Regions from separate parts of the Streptomyces sp. NPDC093598 genome, predicted to be linked through region 3. Evidence: riboswitches for the same ligand, from Rfam matches in the RefSeq annotation. Region 3 holds a riboswitch; each other region holds the start of a gene.
The links. Region 3 has a riboswitch for cobalamin ahead of ACIRDU_RS10760 (energy-coupling factor ABC transporter permease). Riboswitches for the same ligand answer to the same signal wherever they lie in the genome.

Region 1 (4,304 bases), on a different contig from region 3:
AACGGAACTCCTCCGGTGACGTCGGCGACCCCGTGGTGGATCTCGTAGCCCTCGACGCGTTCCCCGAGGGCCTCGCCCGCAGGCCGCGTGAGGGTCTTCTCGCGGGCGAACCGTACCCGCACGGGCAGGATCCCGAGCCCGTCGACGTGGCCCCGGCGGCTCTCGACGTCGTCCTCGATGTGCTCGCCGAGCATCTGGAAACCGCCGCAGATGCCGAGGACGGGCCGCTGCTCGGCGGCCCTGCGGGCCAGGGCGTCGGCGAGCCCCCGCTCGCGCAGCCACTCCAGCGCCCTGACCGTTCCCCGGGTGCCGGGCACGATGACGAGGTCGGCGTCGGACAGTTCCTCCGGCCGGTCCACGAACCGCACCACGACGCCCGGTTCGGCGGCCAGCGCGTCCACGTCGGTGAAGTTGGACATGAGCGGCACGGCACAGACCGCGACCCGCAGCACGTCCTCCCCGAGCGGCGGGGCCACGACGGACTCCCGCACCGCTCCCCGCAACGAGACCCGCAGACCGTCCTCCTCGTCGATCCCGAGACCGTGCCGGAACGGCAGCACACCGTACGTACGCCGCCCGGTGAGGTCGCGCAGCATGTCCAGGCCCGGCTCCAGCAGGGAGACGTCCCCGCGGAACTTGTTGACGAGGAACCCGGCGACGCAACGCTGGTCCTCGGGGGACAGCAGCGCCACCGTCCCGAAGAACGAGGCGAACACACCGCCCCGGTCGATGTCGCCGACGACGAGCACGGGCAGCCCGGCGTTCCGGGCGATCCCCATGTTCACGATGTCCGTCCGCCGCAGATTGATCTCGGCGGGAGAACCGGCCCCCTCGCAGATCACCGCGTCATACGTGCCCCGCAACTGCTCCAGACAGTCCAGCACCGTCCCGAGCAACTGCTGCTGCCGCCCGCCGTGGTAGCCGCGCGCACTCAGCTCCCCGACCGGTTTGCCGAGCAGCACGACCTGACTGCTCTGCTCGCCACCGGGCTTGAGCAGTACGGGGTTCATCAGCGCGGTCGGCTCGACCCGGCAGGCCTGCGCCTGCATGGCCTGCGCCCGCCCGATCTCGGCCCCCTCCTTGGTCACGAAGGAGTTCAGGGACATGTTCTGCGCCTTGAAGGGCGCGACCTTGACGCCCTGCCGCACCAGCCACCGGCAGATCCCGGCGGTCACGACGCTCTTGCCGGCGTCGGAGGTGGTACCGGCGACGAGAAGACCACCGCTCATGTCATTTCCCCCTCTTCAACGACCGCGCACTCCGCAGCAACCGCGCACCGGCGCACACCCCGAGCGAGAGCCAGGTGACGCGCCGCGACAGCCGCACGGCCCGTTCGACGTCGCGCGTGCCGACGGCACGCCCTTGCGTGTTCAGCACGGGCCGGTGCTCCACCCGCCCGCCGTACGAGAGCGTCCCGCCCAGCCGCACCCCGAGCGCCCCCGCGAACGAGGCCTCCACGGGCCCGGCGTTGGGACTCGGATGCTTCGCCGCATCGGCCCGCCAGGCCCGCACGGCCCCCCGCGGATCCGGCCCGGCCAGGGCCGCGAGGACCGCGGTCAGCCGCGCTCCCGGCCACCCCGCGAGGTCGTCCAGCCGCGCGGAGGCCCACCCGTACCGGAGGTACCGGGCCGACGTGTGCCCGACCATGGCGTCCAGGGTGTTGACGGCCCGGAACCCGAGCAGCCCCGGCACCCCGCCGACGGCCCCCCACACCAGCGCCCCCACCACCGCGTCGGAGGTGTTCTCGGCGACGGACTCGACCACGGCCCGGGCGATCCCGTCGGCGTCGAGGGCCTGCGGGTCCCGCCCGCACAGATGCGGCAGCCGGGCCCGGGCCGCCTCGACGTCCCCGGCCTCCAGGGCACGCCCGATGGCCTGCGCCTCCCGGGCGAGCGAAGTCCCCCCGACGACCGCCCAGGTGGCGGCGCCGGTCAGTGCGACGGAGGCGACGCCGGACGTCCGCACGGCACGCGCGGCGACGGACCCGAGGGCGACGGCCCCTCCGGCGCACACGGCGGTGTGCAGCGCGCCCCACCCGCGGTGGTCCCGCCACAACACCCGTTCCACGGCACCCGCGGCCCGTCCGAACGCGGCGACCGGATGCCCCCGGCGAGGATCACCGAGCAGCAGGTCACCGATCAGACCGGCGGCGGCGCCGTACGCGAAGACGCGACCGGCACCCATGGGCTCAGCCGGCCAGGAGGGCGGGCAGGGGTGGGGAGTTGAACCTCGATCGGCAGCCGCGCATGGCGATGTGTGTCCTCACTCAGGGTGTCCACGCCCTGGTTCGACGAGACCGGCGGTGAGAGTTCCTGGCTCCCGGGGATTTGCTACCCCGGTGACAGTGGCGGGACCGCGCCGGACTTGCACCGGCTTCCTCTCCTGCCGCCGTACTGGCCCCGGCAGTCCACCACGGCCGGGAACCGCCGTCAACTTGCCGTTGACCTGCGAGGGGAGAGTGTGGAGAACCCCACACCGCTCCCTGTGCACACACGACGGCCGGGCGGCGCGGGAGAAGAAGTCCCGCGCCGCCCGGCCGACACGACGTGCAGTCAGGCCCTCAGGCCACGATCAGATAGATCCCGTAGCCCACAGCCGCCGCACACGCCGCGAAACACGCGTACGCTCCCGTGACCGCGAGCCCGGCGGACCCGCCCTGAGCCACCGCACGCTCGCGGCGCGACAGGCCGGTGATGCCGAGGGTGAACAGGCCGACGAGGGCCACGGTGACCACGAGGCTGACGCCGAAGACGGAGCCGAGGGCCGCCCAGTCGATCTTCATATCGGAGACTCTTCCTTGTAACCGGTGGGCGGGGTCAGACCGAGGTGGTCGTGGTCGGCGTCCGTTCGGCGGTGGCCTGCGCCGGGAACGCGGGAACCGGCTCCTCCGACGCCGTGCCACCCACCGGCGGCGGCGTCACCGCGGCCATCGCCGTGGTCACCACGCCCGCGGGCTCCGCGTCGTCGGTGTCGTTGACGTTGGTGTGGTCGACGATCTCTCGCCGCGAGAGCTTCCAGATCGCCGCGCTGGAGGCGATGAGGAAGACGGCCACCACGGCCGTGCCCCAGTCGCCGAAGCCGGTGACGTACTCGGCGAGCGCGCCCACCAGAGCGGCCGCCGGCAGCGTCAGGCCCCACGCGACGAACATCCGCGTCGCGGTGGACCAGCGCACCACGCCGCCCTTGCGGCCGAGCCCCGCGCCCATCACCGAGCCGGACACGGAGTGCGTCGTGGAGAGGGAGAAGCCGAGGTGCGAGGAGGCAAGGATGACCGTGGCCGCGGAGGTCTGGGCGGCGAAGCCCTGCTGCGGCTGGAGGTCGGTCAGTCCCTTGCCCATGGTGCGGATGATGCGCCAGCCACCCAGGTACGTGCCGAGCGCGATGGCGAGACCCGCCGACAGGATGACCCACATGGGCGGGTCGGAGTCGGGCGCGACGGCGCCGCCGGCGACCAGGGCGAGGGTGATGACGCCCATCGTCTTCTGGGCGTCGTTGGTGCCGTGGGCCAGGGAGACCAGGCCGGCGGAGGCGATCTGGCCGGCCCGGTAGCCCTTCTTGGACGCCTCTCCGTCGGCCTTCCTGCCGAGGGAGTACGTCAGCCGGGTGGCGAGCAGCGCCGCGATGCCCGCGACCAGCGGGGCGGCGATCGCCGGGATCAGCACCTTGGTGACCAGCACGTCGCCGTGCACCGCGCCGACGCCCGCCGAGGCGATCGTGGCGCCGATGAGACCGCCCATGAGGGCGTGCGAGGAGCTGGACGGCAGGCCGACCAGCCAGGTCAGCAGGTTCCAGAGGATCGCGCCGACCAGGGCGGCGAAGATGACCTCGGGCCGGATGCCGGCCTCGTCGACGAGGCCCTTGGAGATCGTGTTGGCGACTTCGACGGACAGGAAGGCGCCGACCAGGTTGAGGACCGCGGACATGGCCACCGCAACCTTGGGCCTCATGGCGCCCGTGGAAATGGTGGTGGCCATGGCGTTCGCGGTGTCGTGGAAACCGTTCGTGAAATCGAACGCGAGTGCGGTTACCACCACAATCGCGAGGATCAGCGAGAAGCTTTCCATTTACCCAGGCAATCGTTCGAGGTCATTGGCTGGACGAACGTAGGCAACCTGAGTGAACGGAAGATGAACTGGGAGGGGCGCAGGGGTGACCGCAACGAGGGGTCATGACTCCGCCCCTGAACGGTGGCCCGCCGGCGCCCCGGTGGCCAGGCGCCCCGCGCGGGGATTCAGCTCATCGAATGACCCGTCGAAGAGATTTTTGTCACCCGGCTGGATGCGGCCTTTGTGTCGACAAACGCC
Region 2 (4,304 bases), on a different contig from region 3:
TGATGTGCTTGTACAGCGTCAGCACCAGGTTGTTGGCGACGATCGAGTCGCCCGTGGCGAAGAAGGCGACGAGCCGGCCGATCAGGTGCTGCTCCGCCGGTGACAGCTTGGCGAGGTCGGCGACGTCCGAGTGGAGGTCGACCTCCTCCACGGTCCAGGTGTTCTTGATGGCGTCCCGGTACCGCTCGTAGAAGTCCGGGTAGCGCATGGGGCGCAGGGTGAGCTCGAAGCCGGGGTCGAGAAGGTTCTGGGTGCTCATTACTGGCAGGCCTCGCAGGACTCGGGGTTTTCCAGGGAGCAGGCGACCGCGTCGGGATCCGGGGTGGCCTGCACGGGGACGGTGGCCCGGGCGGCGCGGGCGATGCGGGTCGCCGGGCGCGAGCGCAGGTAGTAGGTCGTCTTCAGCCCGGACTTCCAGGCGTAGGCGTACATCGAGGAGAGCTTGCCGATGGTCGGCGTCTCCAGGAACAGGTTCAGGGACTGGGACTGGTCCAGGTACGGGGTCCTGGCCGCCGCCATGTCGATCAGGCCGCGCTGCGGGATCTCCCACGCCGTGCGGTACAGGGCGCGGACGTCCTCGGGGATCCAGGCGAAGTCCTGCACCGAGCCGTTGGCCTCGCGCAGGGCCTCCCGGCTGCGGGCGTCCCACACGCCGAGCCGCTTCAGCTCGTCCACCAGGTAGGAGTTGACCTGGAGGAACTCGCCCGACAGCGTCTCGCGCTTGAACAGGTTGGACACCTGCGGCTCGATGCACTCGTACACGCCCGCGATGGAGGCGATGGTGGCCGTGGGGGCGATGGCGAGGAGCAGCGAGTTGCGCATGCCGGTGGTGGCGATGCGCTCGCGCAGGGCCGCCCAGCGCTCCGGCCAGGCCGGCTCCACGCCGTAGTGGTCGGGGTGCAGCACGCCCCTGGCCGTCCGGGTCTTCTCCCAGGCCGGCAGCGGTCCGTTGCGCTCGGCGAGGTCGGCGGAGGCCTCGTACGCGGCGAGCATGATCCGCTCGGCGATGCGGGTGGAGAGGGCCTTGGCCTCGGGCGAGTCGAAGGGCAGGCGCAGCTGGAAGAAGACGTCCTGGAGGCCCATGGCGCCGAGGCCGACCGGGCGCCAGCGGGCGTTGGAGCGGCCCGCCTGCTCGGTCGGGTAGAAGTTGATGTCCACGACCCGGTCGAGGAACGTCACGGCCGTACGGACGGTTTCGTCCAGTCGCTCCCAGTCGAGGTCCCCGGTCGATGTGTCGACAAAGGAACCCAGGTTGACCGAGCCCAGGTTGCAGACCGCCGTCTCCCCGTCGCTGGTGACCTCCAGGATCTCCGTGCAGAGGTTGGAGGAGTGGACGACGTGACCGGGCTCGGCCGTCTGGTTGGCGGTGCGGTTGGCGGCGTCCTTGAAGGTCATCCAGCCGTTGCCGGTCTGCGCGAGGGTGCGCATCATGCGGCCGTACAGCTCGCGGGCGGGCAGGGTCTTCTTCGCGAGGCCCTTCGCCTCGGCCGCCCGGTACGCGGTGTCGAACTCCTCGCCCCACAGGTCGACGAGTTCGGGCACGTCCGCGGGGGAGAACAGCGACCACTGCGCGTCGGCGTTCACCCGCCGCATGAACTCGTCCGGCACCCAGTGCGCCAGGTTCAGGTTGTGCGTACGCCGGGCGTCCTCGCCGGTGTTGTCGCGCAGCTCCAGGAACTCCTCGATGTCGGAGTGCCAGGTCTCCAGGTAGACCGCGGCGGCGCCCTTGCGGCGGCCGCCCTGGTTCACGGCCGCGACCGAGGCGTCGAGGGTCTTCAGGAACGGGACGATGCCGTTGGAGTGGCCGTTGGTGCCGCGGATCAGGGAACCGCGGGCGCGGATGCGGGAGTACGCGAGTCCGATGCCACCGGCGTGCTTCGACAGCCGGGCCACCTGGTGGTAGCGGTCGTAGATGGAGTCCAGCTCGTCCTTGGGGGAGTCGAGGAGGTAGCAGGACGACATCTGCGGATGCCGGGTGCCCGAGTTGAAGAGGGTGGGGGAGGAGGGGAGGTAGTCGAGGCGGCTCATGAGCCCGTAGAGCGCGGCGACTTCGTCGACGGAGCGGCGGGTGTCGTCCTCGGCGAGACCGGCGGCGACGCGCAGCATGAAGTGCTGGGGCGTCTCGACGACCTTGCGGGTGATCGGGTGCCGGAGCAGGTAGCGGCTGTGCAGTGTGCGCAGGCCGAAGTAGCCGAAGCGGTCGTCGGCGCCGGGGTCGATCAGGGCGTCGAGCCGGGCGGCGTGGAGCCGCACGAACTCGGCGGTGCGGTCGGCGATGAGGCCCTCCCGGTGGCCGACCGCGACGGACTCGGTGAAGGACGTGACGCCCTGTGAGGCGGCCTCTTCGCGGATGGAGATGGTCAGCAGCCGGGCGGCCAGCCGGGAGTAGGCGGGGTCCTCGGAGATCAGACCGGCCGCGGCCTCCGTCGCCAGCTCCCGCAACTCCGCTGTGATCACCGTCTCGGTCCCCTGCGCGGACCGGCCGCGCAGTGCGGCGGCGGCGACCCGGCCGGCCTCGGTGTCGGGGAGGTCGGCGGTCAGCTCGGTCAGGGTCCGCAGCAACGCGGCACCGGGAGCGTCAGGCTCTTCTTCGGCGGCTGAGACCGGTTCGGCTGGCGCGATGGTCACGTGGGGCTCTCCCTCGCTCGGCACGGGGCCTCGTCGAGGGCAGGGGGCAGCACACGAGCGCACGCGGCGTCGCGTCCACCGGCCCATTCCACGAGGCCCGGACGTCAGGCACACCGGCCGGGTGGCCGGGTGCGCTGTCGGCAGGTCCTCGGACTGACGCCCATGCGTATATATGGGCATGGGTACACCGTTGCGGGACAGTTCCGGATTCGCACCGGATTCCCCTGCGGCGACAGCGAGCATGAGCATACATCTTGTGCCGGGTTCCGGTGACACCCCCAGATGTTGTGTCGCACGCGACAGCGGGCCACCGTGAGGGACTCTCACGGTGGCCCGCTGCGGGTTGTCTGTGGTTGATCGCGCAGTTCCCCGCGCCTCTGAAGTCAGTGAGCGGAACCGGCAGTGGCAGGGGGGAGTTCGACCTGGACTCCCGGGTCGCCCGCGTCCGCCGTGTAGTCCTCCGGCTTGGTCTCGTCGATGCCGTCGGGGGCCTTCAGGGCCCTCAGGACGAAGGTCAGGACCACCGTCACCACCACGTTCAGGACGAACGCCGTGAGGCCGATGTAGCCGATCTCCCCGATGCCCGGGATCTCCTTCGCGGAGCCGCCGAAGTGCTTCTGGGTCGGGGAGGCGACGCCGTACGCGGCGACCGTGCCGTAGATCATGCCGACCGCCCAGCCCGCGAGCAGGGCCCAGCGGTGGAACCAGCGGGTGAACAGGCCGCCGACCAGGGCCGGGAACGTCTGGAGGATCCAGATGCCGCCCAGGAGCTGGAAGTTGATGGCGACCGTCTTGTCCATGGTGAGGACGAAGGCCAGGGCGCCCACCTTCACCAGCAGGGAGACCAGCTTGGAGACCTTGGTCTCCTGCGCCGGTGTGGCGTCCGGCTTGATGAAGTCCTTGTAGATGTTGCGGGTGAAGAGGTTCGCGGCCGCGATGGACATGATGGCCGCGGGCACCAGCGCGCCGATGCCGATCGCCGCGAACGCCACACCCGCGAACCAGTCCGGGAACATCGTCTCGAACAGCTGCGGGATCGCCAGCTGCCCGTTCTGCACCTTGATGCCGGCCGCGATCGCCATGAACCCGAGCAGCGCGAGCAGCCCCAGCATCAGGGAGTACAGCGGCAGGATCGTGGTGTTGCGGCGGATCACCTCACGGCTCTTCGAGGACAGCGTCGCGGTGATCGAGTGCGGGTACATGAAGAGGGCCAGGGCGGAGCCCAGCGCCAGGGTGGCGTACGTCCACTGGCCGGCCTCGGCCGGAACCAGCGCACCGCGCGGCGCGCCCGTGGCCGGGTTGGTCTGGCTGTACGCCTCGCCGGCCTTGGCGAAGATGTCGTCGAAGCCGCCCAGCTTGATCGGGATGTAGATGATCGCCACCGCGATGACGATGTAGATCAGCGTGTCCTTCACGAACGCGATGAGGGCGGGGGCCCGCAGACCCGACGAGTACGTGTACGCCGCCAGCACGCCGAACGCGATCAGCAGCGGCAGGTCCTTGATGAACCAGTTGGTGTTCTCGCCGCCGCCGACGCCCATCACGTCCAGCACGGCCTGGATGCCGACCAGTTGGAGCGCGATGTACGGCATCGTCGCCAGGATGCCGGTCACCGCCACCGCGAGCGACAGGCCCTTCGAGCCGAAGCGGCCGCGCACGAAGTCGGACGTCGTGAC
Region 3 (4,304 bases):
CGACTGACCTCGCCGTTCCCGGCCCGGCGAGGCACGGGGGGTGAGCCTCACCTTCCGGACGCCCCCGGTCGGGCGGGCGTCACAGCGGCGAGTTCCTCCGGCGTGCGCGGCCCCGGCTCCGTCTCGGTCAACAACCCATGGGCGCGCAGGAGTTCCTCCGCCGCCGCCCCCCACGGCAGGCGCAGCCCCGCCTCGCGGAGGAGATCCGTGCGGGCCAGTGCCGTGGCCGCGGGCCCGGTGCGGACGCCGGACGGGGTGAGGAGCGCCGCGTCGTCGGCCCAGCGCAGGGCGAGGTCGACGTCGTGCGTGGCCATCACCACCGTGGTGCCGGCCGCGCGGAGCCCGTCGAGGGTCGCCAGGAGCCGTTCCTGGCCGTCGGGGTCGAGTCCGGCGGTCGGCTCGTCGAGGACGAGGACGCGCGGCCGCATGGCGACCGCCCCGGCGATGGCGGTCCGTTTGCGCTGCCCGTAGGAGAGCAGATGGGTGGGCCGGTCGGCCAGGCCCGTGATGTCCAGCGCGGCGAGCGCCTCCGCCACCCGCGCCCGCACCTCGGTGTCGTCCAGGCCGAGGTTCAGCGGCCCGAACGACACGTCCTGCTCGACGGACGCCGCGAACAGCTGGTCGTCCGGGTCCTGCACCACCAGCTGCACGGTCGTCCGCAGCCGGGTCAGGCCCTTGCGGTCGTACGACACCGGCTGTCCCTCGACCGTCAGCCGGCCCTCGTGGGGCCGCAGGCCGCCGGAGAGCAGCCGCATCAGCGTGGTCTTGCCGCTGCCGTTGCGGCCGAGCAGCGCGAGCGCGCGCCCCTCGCGGATCTCGAAGTCGAGGCCGCTGAGCACGGCCGGACCGTCCTCGTAGCCGAAGGACACGCCCCGCAGGGCGACGAGGGCGGGCTCGCTCATGTCAGCGGCCTTTCCAGTACGAAGGTGAGGACGGCCAGCACCGCGAGCAGCGCGCAACTGGCCGCCGTGAAGCGGACGGAGACCCGGGCCTCGGGCACCAGGACGCGCAGCGTGCCGTCGTAGCCGCGCCCGGCGAGCCCGGCCTGGAGACGGGTGGCCCGGTCGAAGGCCCGGACGAACGCGGTGGCGCCGAGCCCGGCCAGGGAACGCCACTCCGCGGCCCGGCTGGTGTGCCCGAGCCGGGCCGCCTGGGCCTCCCGGATGCGGCGCACGGCGTCCAGCAGCAGGAAGCTCATCCGGTACGTCACCAGCGCGACGTCGACGACCGGCGTGGGAATCCCGGCCCGGACCAGGCGCGGCAGCAGGTCCGACATGGGTGTGGTGAAGGCGAACAGCAGCACGCCCAGGGAGGCCGCCGAGGTGCGCAGCAGCAACTCCCCGGCCCGGACCGGCCCGTCGGCGGCGAGGGAGACGAAGCCGCCCGGACCGCCCACCTGGACGAGCAGGGTGACGGCGCCGGTCACGCAGAAGCCCAGCGGCACCCGGTAGGCCCGCCACAGCCGCCGCCCGGGCACACCGGCCGGCCCCAACAGCACCACCAGGGCGGTCAGGAGCACCAGGGCCGCACCCGGCCAGGGCGGCAGGGAGATCGCGAGCACCGTGAGGCCGAGCCCGAGCACGGCCTTGTCCACGGGATGGCGGCGGCGCCAGCGACTGCTGTGCGCCGCCGCGTCGATCGGCAGCACCCGGGCTCAGTCCCGTTCCGCGGTGGACTTCCCGGCGGCGTCCGCGAGCGCGCTGCCGGCCTCCCGCTCCAGCGTCCGCTGCTCGCCCTGCCGGCGTCCCCGGCGCAGGCCGAAGTAGTAGGCGAGGACGCCGGCGCCGAGGGCCGCCTGGAGGGCGAACAGCGCCGACTCGATCTCGCCGGACGGCGGCTCGTACAGCGGAGAGAACCACGGCTCGTAGTCCGGCTTCAGCTCCGTGATCGCCGTCTCGGCCTCGGCGTCGGCGCCCGTGAACGGCTCCTTCTTGTGGTCGCCGAGGCCGAGCGCCAAGGGCAGCACGGCGAGCGCGGCCACGGCGAACAGCAGCAGCAGGTTGATCTTCGTGTTCCGGCTCATCGGGCCACCGCCTCGGTCTCGGTCCGTGCCTGCTTCTTGGCGAGGAGCACGCCCAGCCGGGTCAGTTCGCCCTTGCTGGACTGCACCAGCAGCCGCATCACGAGCACGGTCAGCAGGCCCTCGCTCACCGCGAGCGGGATCTGGGTGACGGCGAAGATGGAGCCGAACTTGCCGAGCGCGCCCAGGAATCCGCTGCCCGGGTCGGGGAACGCGAACGCCAGCTGCACGCTGGTGACGCAGTAGGTGGACAGGTCGGCGACGAACGCGCCGCAGAACACCGTGACCATCAGTGGCGCGTTGGAGCGCCGCAGCATTTTATAGACGGCGTATCCGGCCCAGGGGCCGACGATCGCCATCGAGAAGACGTTGGCGCCGAGCGTGGTCAGGCCGCCGTGCGCGAGCAGCAGCGCCTGGAAGAGCAGGGTGATGGTGCCCAGCACCGCCATGATGGGCGGCCGGAACAGGATGGCTCCGAGGCCCGTGCCGGTGGGGTGCGAGCAACTGCCCGTGACGGACGGCAGTTTCAGGGCGGACAGGACGAAGGTGAAGGCGCCGGACGCACCGAGGAGCAGGGTGCTCTCGGGGTGCTCGCGCACTTCACGGGTGAGCGACCGGACCCCGTGGACGACGAACGGCGCCGACGCGACGCCCCAGGCGACCGCGTGCGCCGGAGGAAGGAAACCCTCGGCTATGTGCATGGCTCAGCAGACCCTCTCCAGCACCTCGTGGATGGTTGACGCGCCTTGGCCGGTCTCCTGGCTGACGGGTACCACCGCCCGGACTCCGCCTTCCCGGGTCGCAAGGACCCAGTGGCTGCCCGTGAGGGCCGGAGCCGGACTTCCCGATTCACAGTGGCGAGGGCCGCACCGGCATCACACCGGATTTCCCGTTCACCAAGGCCTGGTGACAATAAGGCCGGGGTAAGGGCGATGACAAGCCACCCCAGGGGGCGCGCGAGGGGGCGCCCACTCGCACACCGGCGCATCCCTCGGCTGATCCACGCGCTGCTGGCAGGGCCCCGCCGTACGACGTCACGGCCGCGTCAGTCGTCGCCCCCGTCGTCTGCGCCGGCGTCACTCTCCCCGTCCTCCCCGGCCTGGCGCGGCTTCTGCGGCTTCGGCTGCCCCGGGCCGCCGTCACCCGCTTCCTGCGTCGGAGGCGTTGCGCCGGGCGCCGGAGCGGGAGGCGTCGGGGAAGCGGTCGGCGTGGGCGGAGTGACATCGGCCACGGTGCCGGTGGTCGGCGTGTCGGCTGCCCCCGGGCCGGCCGCCGGGCCGGTCCCGGGATCGGCCTCGGAATCGGAGGACGAAGACGACGCGGAGTCGGTGGACGGCGTGGCGGCGGGGCTGCTCGCGGACGGGGACGTGTCGGGCTCCGTGCCCTCCGTGGTCGTGTCGGGCGAGAACCAGCGCATGCCGATGAGCATCGCCGCGAGGAAGAGTGCCGCGGCGGCGGCCGTCGCGGCCAGTCTCGACCGGTTGCCGCGCCCGCGCGAGCGGCCCGAACGCCCCGCCTGGGCCGCCCGGGCCGCGGTGCGATGCCCCGTGGTCGCGGGCAGCGCGTACGTGGTCGGGTTGCCGGCCCCGGCGGCGGCGTACGGGCCCGGCCCGGCGGACGTCGCCGCGGACGTGGTCGTCGGCCGCAGCGGCGGCGAGACTTCCGGGAGCGGCTCGGGCAGGCCCCGCCAGGCACCCCCGGTGAACCACTCGGCGGCCTGCTGGGCGGTGGGCCGGTCCTCGGGCTGCTTGGCGAGCAGACCGAGGAGGTAGTTCTCGAACGCGGGCGGGAGTCCGGAGACACCGAGTTCGCGAGGCGGCACGGGGGCGGAGTCGAGATGCTGGTGGAGGAGGGCGACGGCGGTGTCGGCCTGGAACGGCGGGCGGCCGCTGAGGAGCTGGTAGAGCACGCAGCCCAGGGAGTACATGTCGGAGGCGGGCCCCGCGGGCTTGCCCAGGGCCCGCTCGGGCGCGAGGTAGAGGCCGGTGCCGACGATCTGGCCGGTGGCGGTGAGCGCGGCGCCCGGGTCGTCGAGGAACCGCGCGATGCCGAAGTCGCCGATCTTGAGCGTGCCGTGGGCGTCCAGCAGCAGGTTGGCGGGTTTGACGTCCCGGTGCACGATGCCCTGCGCGTGCGCGGCGGCGAGCCCCGCGGACGCCTGCGCGGCGAGCCGGGCCACCCGCTCGGCGGGCAGCGCGCCGGAGCCGGTCAGCACTCCGGCGAGACTGTCGCCCTCGACCAGCTCCATCACCAGGTACAGCCGGTTGTCGTACTCGCCGAAGTC

Region 1: linked by a shared signal. The riboswitch ahead of ACIRDU_RS00290 (cobalamin biosynthesis protein) and the one ahead of ACIRDU_RS10760 (energy-coupling factor ABC transporter permease) in region 3 are both predicted to bind cobalamin.
Region 2: linked by a shared signal. The riboswitch ahead of ACIRDU_RS24070 (ribonucleoside-diphosphate reductase subunit alpha) and the one ahead of ACIRDU_RS10760 (energy-coupling factor ABC transporter permease) in region 3 are both predicted to bind cobalamin.

Annotation. Positions count from the first base shown of each region.
Region 1 is NZ_JBIWIV010000001.1:53,360-57,663, reverse strand. It holds gene ACIRDU_RS00295 (cobyric acid synthase) at 1-1,229, opposite strand, end outside; gene ACIRDU_RS00290 (cobalamin biosynthesis protein) at 1,231-2,184, opposite strand; cobalamin riboswitch at 2,284-2,443, opposite strand; gene ACIRDU_RS00285 (hypothetical protein) at 2,561-2,782, opposite strand; gene ACIRDU_RS00280 (anion permease) at 2,817-4,064, opposite strand.
Region 2 is NZ_JBIWIV010000008.1:195,970-200,273, reverse strand. It holds gene ACIRDU_RS24075 (ribonucleotide-diphosphate reductase subunit beta) at 1-259, opposite strand, end outside; gene ACIRDU_RS24070 (ribonucleoside-diphosphate reductase subunit alpha) at 259-2,628, opposite strand; cobalamin riboswitch at 2,750-2,907, opposite strand; gene mctP (monocarboxylate uptake permease MctP) at 3,012-4,304, opposite strand, start outside.
Region 3 is NZ_JBIWIV010000002.1:1,042,582-1,046,885, forward strand. It holds gene ACIRDU_RS10740 (amidinotransferase) at 1-7, shown strand, start outside; gene ACIRDU_RS10745 (energy-coupling factor ABC transporter ATP-binding protein) at 48-902, opposite strand; gene cbiQ (cobalt ECF transporter T component CbiQ) at 899-1,648, opposite strand; gene ACIRDU_RS10755 (energy-coupling factor ABC transporter substrate-binding protein) at 1,655-2,023, opposite strand; gene ACIRDU_RS10760 (energy-coupling factor ABC transporter permease) at 2,020-2,721, opposite strand; cobalamin riboswitch at 2,751-2,936, opposite strand; gene ACIRDU_RS10765 (serine/threonine-protein kinase) at 3,066-4,304, opposite strand, start outside.